DNA from 2 places in the Intestinimonas sp. RTP31139st1_F5_RTP31139_211217 genome. Region 2 is predicted to be linked to the other one. Evidence: a T-box and tRNA genes for the amino acid it is inferred to sense, from the RefSeq annotation. Region 2 holds a T-box; the other holds one or more tRNA genes.
The links. A T-box is a leader RNA that pairs with one kind of tRNA and senses whether it is charged. The one in region 2 lies ahead of ileS (isoleucine--tRNA ligase), so its partner is inferred to be a tRNA-Ile.
Positions count from the first base shown of each region.

Region 1: it has a tRNA-Ile gene. The T-box ahead of ileS (isoleucine--tRNA ligase) is inferred to sense a tRNA for this amino acid. The anticodon was not compared.

Region 1 is NZ_JBCOAQ010000071.1:295-3,907, forward strand. It holds rRNA gene ABUA09_RS17795 (16S ribosomal RNA) at 1-1,438, shown strand, start outside; tRNA gene ABUA09_RS17800 (tRNA-Ile) at 1,547-1,623, shown strand; tRNA gene ABUA09_RS17805 (tRNA-Ala) at 1,689-1,764, shown strand; rRNA gene ABUA09_RS17810 (23S ribosomal RNA) at 2,034-3,613, shown strand, end outside.
Region 2 is NZ_JBCOAQ010000026.1:17,536-21,148, reverse strand. It holds gene ileS (isoleucine--tRNA ligase) at 1-1,743, opposite strand, end outside; T-box leader at 1,821-2,045, opposite strand; gene ABUA09_RS13660 (DivIVA domain-containing protein) at 2,095-2,892, opposite strand; gene ABUA09_RS13655 (cell division protein SepF) at 3,259-3,613, opposite strand, start outside.

The DNA.
Region 1 (3,613 bases), on a different contig from region 2:
AACGAAAGGGAATGCTTAGTGGCGGACGGGTGAGTAACGCGTGAGTAACCTGCCTTGGAGTGGGGAATAACAGCCGGAAACGGCTGCTAATACCGCATGATGTATCTGGATCGCATGGTTCTGGATACCAAAGATTTATCGCTCTGAGATGGACTCGCGTCTGATTAGCTAGTTGGTGAGGTAATGGCTCACCAAGGCGACGATCAGTAGCCGGACTGAGAGGTTGGCCGGCCACATTGGGACTGAGACACGGCCCAGACTCCTACGGGAGGCAGCAGTGGGGAATATTGGGCAATGGGCGAAAGCCTGACCCAGCAACGCCGCGTGAAGGAAGAAGGCCCTCGGGTTGTAAACTTCTTTTGTCAGGGACGAAGCAAGTGACGGTACCTGACGAATAAGCCACGGCTAACTACGTGCCAGCAGCCGCGGTAATACGTAGGTGGCAAGCGTTATCCGGATTTACTGGGTGTAAAGGGCGTGTAGGCGGGAGTGCAAGTCAGATGTGAAAACTATGGGCTCAACCCATAGCCTGCATTTGAAACTGTACTTCTTGAGTGATGGAGAGGCAGGCGGAATTCCCTGTGTAGCGGTGAAATGCGTAGATATAGGGAGGAACACCAGTGGCGAAGGCGGCCTGCTGGACATTAACTGACGCTGAGGCGCGAAAGCGTGGGGAGCAAACAGGATTAGATACCCTGGTAGTCCACGCCGTAAACGATGGATACTAGGTGTGGGGGGTCTGACCCCCTCCGTGCCGCAGTTAACACAATAAGTATCCCACCTGGGGAGTACGATCGCAAGGTTGAAACTCAAAGGAATTGACGGGGGCCCGCACAAGCGGTGGAGTATGTGGTTTAATTCGAAGCAACGCGAAGAACCTTACCAGGACTTGACATCCTACTAACGAAGCAGAGATGCATAAGGTGCCCTTCGGGGAAAGTAGAGACAGGTGGTGCATGGTTGTCGTCAGCTCGTGTCGTGAGATGTTGGGTTAAGTCCCGCAACGAGCGCAACCCTTATTGTTAGTTGCTACGCAAGAGCACTCTAGCGAGACTGCCGTTGACAAAACGGAGGAAGGTGGGGACGACGTCAAATCATCATGCCCCTTATGTCCTGGGCCACACACGTACTACAATGGCGGTCAACAGAGGGAAGCAAAGCCGCGAGGTGGAGCAAATCCCTAAAAGCCGTCCCAGTTCGGATTGCAGGCTGAAACTCGCCTGTATGAAGTCGGAATCGCTAGTAATCGCGGATCAGCATGCCGCGGTGAATACGTTCCCGGGCCTTGTACACACCGCCCGTCACACCATGAGAGTCGGGAACACCCGAAGTCCGTAGCCTAACAGCAATGGGGGCGCGGCCGAAGGTGGGTTCGATAATTGGGGTGAAGTCGTAACAAGGTAGCCGTATCGGAAGGTGCGGCTGGATCACCTCCTTTCTAAGGAGAACTCGATGGGGAGAAGTACTCATCGAAATGTCCTAAGGTCAGGCTTTTCTGGGGAGTGGATCGCTTCACGTTGTTTAATTTAGAGGGCGCACGCCATATGGGCCCATAGCTCAGCTGGCTAGAGCGCACGACTGATAATCGTGAGGTCGGTGGTTCGAGTCCACTTGGGCCCACCACTTTCTTTCTTTGGAGAAAGAAGGAAGGCAAAGGAAGCTTTAGCAGAGCTTGGCACACCGGACGCGGGGGTATAGCTCAGTTGGTAGAGCACCTGCTTTGCAAGCAGGGGGTCACCGGTTCGAGTCCGATTACCTCCACCATTTAGAACAGATTTCAGTGCTCGATGGAGATTGAGGACTGAAATCTGTCCTGAAAGGGACAGAGGTCTGCACCTTGAAAACTGAACAATGTGAAAGAAAGTATTGAGAGCAAGCAACAGAGGGCAATTAATAGCAAATGTTGTGGAACTTTAAGATAGAATGGCGAAAGCTGTTCTAGTGAAGGGTAAAAACAATAAGCCAATTAAGAACTCTTTGAGGCCTGCATAATTCATGATCATAACGTAGAACCAGGAGATGGTTCTGCGAAAGGTCAAGCTAGAAAGAGCGCAAGGGGAATGCCTTGGCATCAGGAGCCGACGAAGGACGTGACAAGCTGCGATAAGCTACGGGGAGCGGCACATACGCATTGATCCGTAGATTTCCGAATGGGGCAACCCGGCAGAGCAATACTCTGTCAGCGTGCGTTGAATCAAATAGGCGTACGTGGGGAACCGCCTGAACTGAAACATCTAAGTAGGGCGAGGAAGAGAAATCAACCGAGATTCCGCAAGTAGTGGCGAGCGAACGCGGAAGAGGCCAAACCAGAGGATTTATTCTCTGGGGTTGTGGACTCACATAACGGTGCAATAGTTTAGCCGAATGGTATGGGAAGGCCAGCCACAGCGGGTGAGAGCCCCGTAGGCGAAAAGCGAATTGCATCAGTGAGGATCCAGAGTACCGCCGGACACGTGAAACCCGGTGGGAAACAGGGGGGACCACCCTCCAAGCCTAAATACTACCTGATGACCGATAGAGGAGCAGTACCGTGAGGGAAAGGTGAAAAGGACCCCGGGAGGGGAGTGAAATAGAACCTGAAACCTTGTGCTTACAAGCACTCAAAGCCCGTTAATGGGTGATGAGGTACCTTTTGTAGAATGGTCCGGCGAGTTATTGTAACAAGCAAGCTTAAGGTATTCAGTACCGGAGGCGCAGGGAAACCGAGGGTTAATAGCCCGTATAAAGTTTGTTGCAATAGACCCGAAACCGGGTGACCTATCCATGAGCAGGTTGAAGTGGGGGTAAAACCCCATGGAGGACCGAACGCACGTTCGTTGCAATGACCGGCGATGACTTGTGGATAGCGGTGAAATTCCAATCGAACCCGGAGATAGCTGGTTCTCCCCGAAATAGCTTTAGGGCTAGCGTTAGTTTAGATTACCGGAGGTAAAGCACTGAATGGGCTAGGGGCCGATAAGGTTACTGAACCCTATCAAACTCTGAATGCCGGCTAATTGATGACTAGCAGTCAGACTACGTGAGATAAGTTTCGTGGTCAAAAGGGAAACAGCCCAGACCCACAGCTAAGGTCCCAAATGTATGCTAAGTGGAAAACGATGTGGAGTTGCGAAAACAACCAGGATGTTGGCTTAGAAGCAGCCACTCATTAAAAGAGTGCGTAATAGCTCACTGGTCGAGTGACTCTGCGCGGAAAATATAACGGGGCTAAGCATGCAACCGAAGCTTGGGCTTGTCGCAAGACAGGGGTAGGGGAGCGTCGAATATGGGGTGAAGTCGCAGCGGGAGCAGCGGTGGACTGTATTCGAGTGAGAATGCCGGAATGAGTAGCGAGAATTATGTGGGAATCATAATGGCCGAAAATCTAAGGTTTCTTGGGGAAGGTTCGTCCGCCCAAGGTAAGCCGGGAGCTAAGGCGAGGCCGCAAGGCGTAGTCGATGCACATACGGTAGAAATTCCGTAGCCGCCGAACTTTAAGCATGCTGACACTTTGGAATAGGGGAACCCGGGCGTTGGTCGACCCGGGCGTAAGGGACCGAAAAATAGTAGGGAAGTCCTTGATGTCCAGAGGCGAGAAAAGGCATGTGGTATACTAAGGCGCCCGTACCGCAAA
Region 2 (3,613 bases):
GGTGAGCATAGAGGATTGGAACCAGCCGCGGTACTGGTCGCCGCCCTCCAGATAGATGTCGGCGGGGAAGTGGAGATAGGGGCGCTCGTCCAGGACGGCGGCGTGGGTGGAGCCGGAGTCGAACCACACATCCATGATGTCGGTCTCCTTGGTAAAATGGGTGTGGCCGCACTTGGGACATTTGAATCCGTCGGGGAGCAGCTCTTCGGCCTCCCGGTCGAACCAGACGTTGGACCCGTGCGCCCGGAACAGCTCGGAGACGTGGTCGATGGTCTCAGGGGTGACGATATCCGCGCCGCAGGCATCGCAGTAGAAGATGGGGATGGGCACGCCCCAGACCCGCTGGCGGCTGATGCACCAGTCGTTGCGCTCGGTGATCATGGAGGTCATGCGGTCTTTGCCCCAGTCGGGCTTCCACTGGATGGCGTCGCAGGCCTTCACCGCCGCGTCCTTGATGGCGTCCACGGAGCAGAACCACTGCTCTGTGGCGCGGTAGATGATGGGGTGCTTGCAGCGCCAGCAGTGGGGGTAGGAGTGGGTAATCTTCTCGCTGGCAAGCAGCGCCCCGCAGGCGCCCAGATCCTCCACCACCATGTCGTTGCCCACGGCGTAGAACTGTCCGTTGTACCGCTCGTCGGTCATAACGCCCTTGGCGTTCACCGGCACGGGCACGCCGATGTGGGTGAGGCCCGCCTTGTCGTACTGCTGGCAGATCTGGAAGTCCTCCGCGCCGAAGCCGGGGGCGGTGTGCACGCAGCCGGTGCCGGCGTCCAGGGTGACGTGCTCACCGTTGAGGATCACGGAGTCCCGGTCGAAAAGCGGGTGAGCGGCGGTCATGAGCTCGAACGCGGCGCCCTTGAGGGTGGCCAGCACCTTGCAGGCGCCGAAATCGATGCCCGCAGCCTTGCATACGCCCTCGGCCAGGGCCTGGGCCAGGACATAGACTTCTCCGGAGGGAACCTCCAGCAGCACATAGTCCAGCTCGGCGTTGAGGCAGATGGCCATATTGCCCGGGATGGTCCAGGGCGTGGTGGTCCAGATGACGAAGAAGAGCTTGGAGAGGTCGCAGTATTGGGCCAGCATTCCCTTGTCGTCGCGGACAGGGAACTTCACGAAGATGGTGGTGCAGGGGTCGTCGGCATACTCGATCTCGGCCTCGGCCAGGGCGGTCTGGTCATGGGGGCACCAGTACACCGGCTTCATCCCCTTATAGATAAAGCCCTTTTTGGCCATCTCGCCAAACACCTTCACCTGCTTGGCTTCAAAATAGGGCTTCAGCGTGAGGTAGGGATCGTCCCACTCTCCCAGCACGCCCAGGCGCTTGAACTGCTCCCGCTGCTTGTCCACAAAATCGAGGGCGTACTCCTTGCACTTCTCCCGAAACTCGGAGGTGGTGAGCGCATCCCGCTTCACCTTTTTGTTTTTCAGGATGGCGGATTCGATGGGCAGGCCGTGGGTGTCCCAGCCGGGGACATAGGGGGAGCAGTAGCCCGTCATGTTTTTCTCTTTGACGATGATATCCTTGAGGATCTTGTTCAGCGCGGTACCGATGTGGATGTTTCCGTTGGCGTAGGGAGGCCCGTCGTGGAGGACGAAGAGGGGTTTCCCGTCGTTGCGGGCGACCATCTTGTGGTAGAGGTCCTTGTCATACATCGCCTGGAGCATCTCTGGCTCGCGCCTGGGGAGCCCCGCCCGCATGGGGAAATCGGTCTGGGGCAGGTTGACGGTCTTATTATAGTCCATGTCTTGCGTTCTCCTTTTCTCTTCTGTTCTGCTTCTCGGTATGGGGACGCGCACGAAAAAACGCCTTTGTCTCTCCAAAAAGAGACAAAGGCGTTGAAAGCCTCTGCGGTACCACTCTTCTTGCCGCGGACATGCCGCGGCCCCTCGCATGGCCGGTAACGGGGCCAACCGTAGCCGCCTACTCCTCCTTCAGCGGAACGCTCCAAGGTGATCTTCCCACCCCTTCTCCGTCCGCCTCTCACCCAAACGGCGGCTCTCTGTACGGTTACAGGGGCGCTACTCGTCCTTTTCCACGCGTTTTTCCTATTGCCAGTGCATTTTATCCGCTTCCGCCCTCTTTGTCAAGGGGGTTTACTTGATTTCGTAATCTTTCCCGAACTGAAGATGCTCCAAATCGATGTTCAGGCGCTTGGTGGGCTCCTCCGCGGAAGGCGCGCCCTCCGCCCGGTCGGCCGCCCGGCGCTCCGGGTTTACCTTCATCTTCCGCTCGGTCTCGCCATCCCGGTCCAGGAAGGTGGCGGTCAGTTCACCGTACAGACCGCCTGGCTTCTCCTCTGAGATCTCGGCGTCCAGCTCCTCCGTGGGCAACTCCTTGGTGTCCTCCAGGTCCTCCTGTTCTTCCTCCACGATGCGCTGCACCGAGGCCTCGATGTCCTGCACCGCGGTCACCACCGGATCGGGCGCCTTGGGCGCGGACGGCGTGAGCTGAGAGAGGCTGTTCATATAGTCCAGCTCATGCTGGTAGAGCTCCTTGAGCTTGGCCACATAGGCCGCGGTGGCGTTCTGGGCGGCGGTGAGGCGGAGCTGCTCCGCCTCCACCTCCTGGCGGAGGCCGCTCACCCGTTTCCGGGCCTCCTCCTCCGCGTGAGACACCAGGGAGGCCCGCTTTTCCTCGGCCTCCTTCACCATGTCGTCCGCCATCTTCTGGGCGGTGAGCAGTGTCTTACGCATGGCGTCCTCGGTGGAGCGGTATTCCTCCACCTTGTCCACCAGCACCTTCATCTTGCTCTTAAGCGCCGCATTTTCCTTATACAGGGTGGTATAGTCCTCGGTCAACTGATCCAAGAACTCGTCCACCATGGCCATATTGTAGCCGCCGAAACCGGCTTTTGCAAAGGCGTGCTCAGAGACCTCCTGAGGCGTCAGCATGGTAATCCCTCATTTCTCTATCTGTAAAAGGTGATCGGACAAGTGTGGCGGAGCGCAAACCGCTCTTTGCGCCTCCGCGCTTCGTTGTCGGAAGAAACTCCGCTCTGCCCCGCCGGTCTTGCGTCCGGCATCCGCTGCGCTCCGTTCTTCCTCCTCTCCCCACAAAGCCTTGCGGCTTTACGGGGCCCCTTTGGGCGGCCCTCTGTGTGCCTGTTCCCGTGCGCTCCGCGCTTCTCTCCTGTCACGCTGCGGCTCGCTCGCATTCGGGCAAATAAGCCTGCCGCTTCGCAAAAATGCCGTGCGCTCCGCGCACCTGTTTTTGCCTCCGCTCGGTCTTATTTGCCCTGCTCGCGGCCTCCGCGCTTCTTAGAAATACAATCCGTTGTTCTCCAGCTCGTCGATCAGGTCGCCCAGGATATCCACATTATAGGGCGTGATGATATAGGTGGAAATGGCAACCTTTTTGATCTTCCCCTCGTTGGCATAGGCCACGCCGGAGAGAAAGTCCAGCAGACGGCGGGCAATGTCCTTGTTGGTCTGCTCCAGATTGAGCACCACCGTGCGCTTCTCCCGCAGGTGGTCGGCGATCTCCGCCGCGTTCTCAAAGCGGTCGGGCTTTACCAGCACCACCTGAAGCTGGGTGGTGGTGTGGATGTTGACCACCTTGTTGCTGCGGCGGGGCTCAGGGTCCGCGGAATAGAGCGTGCCGGTGGACTCCCGG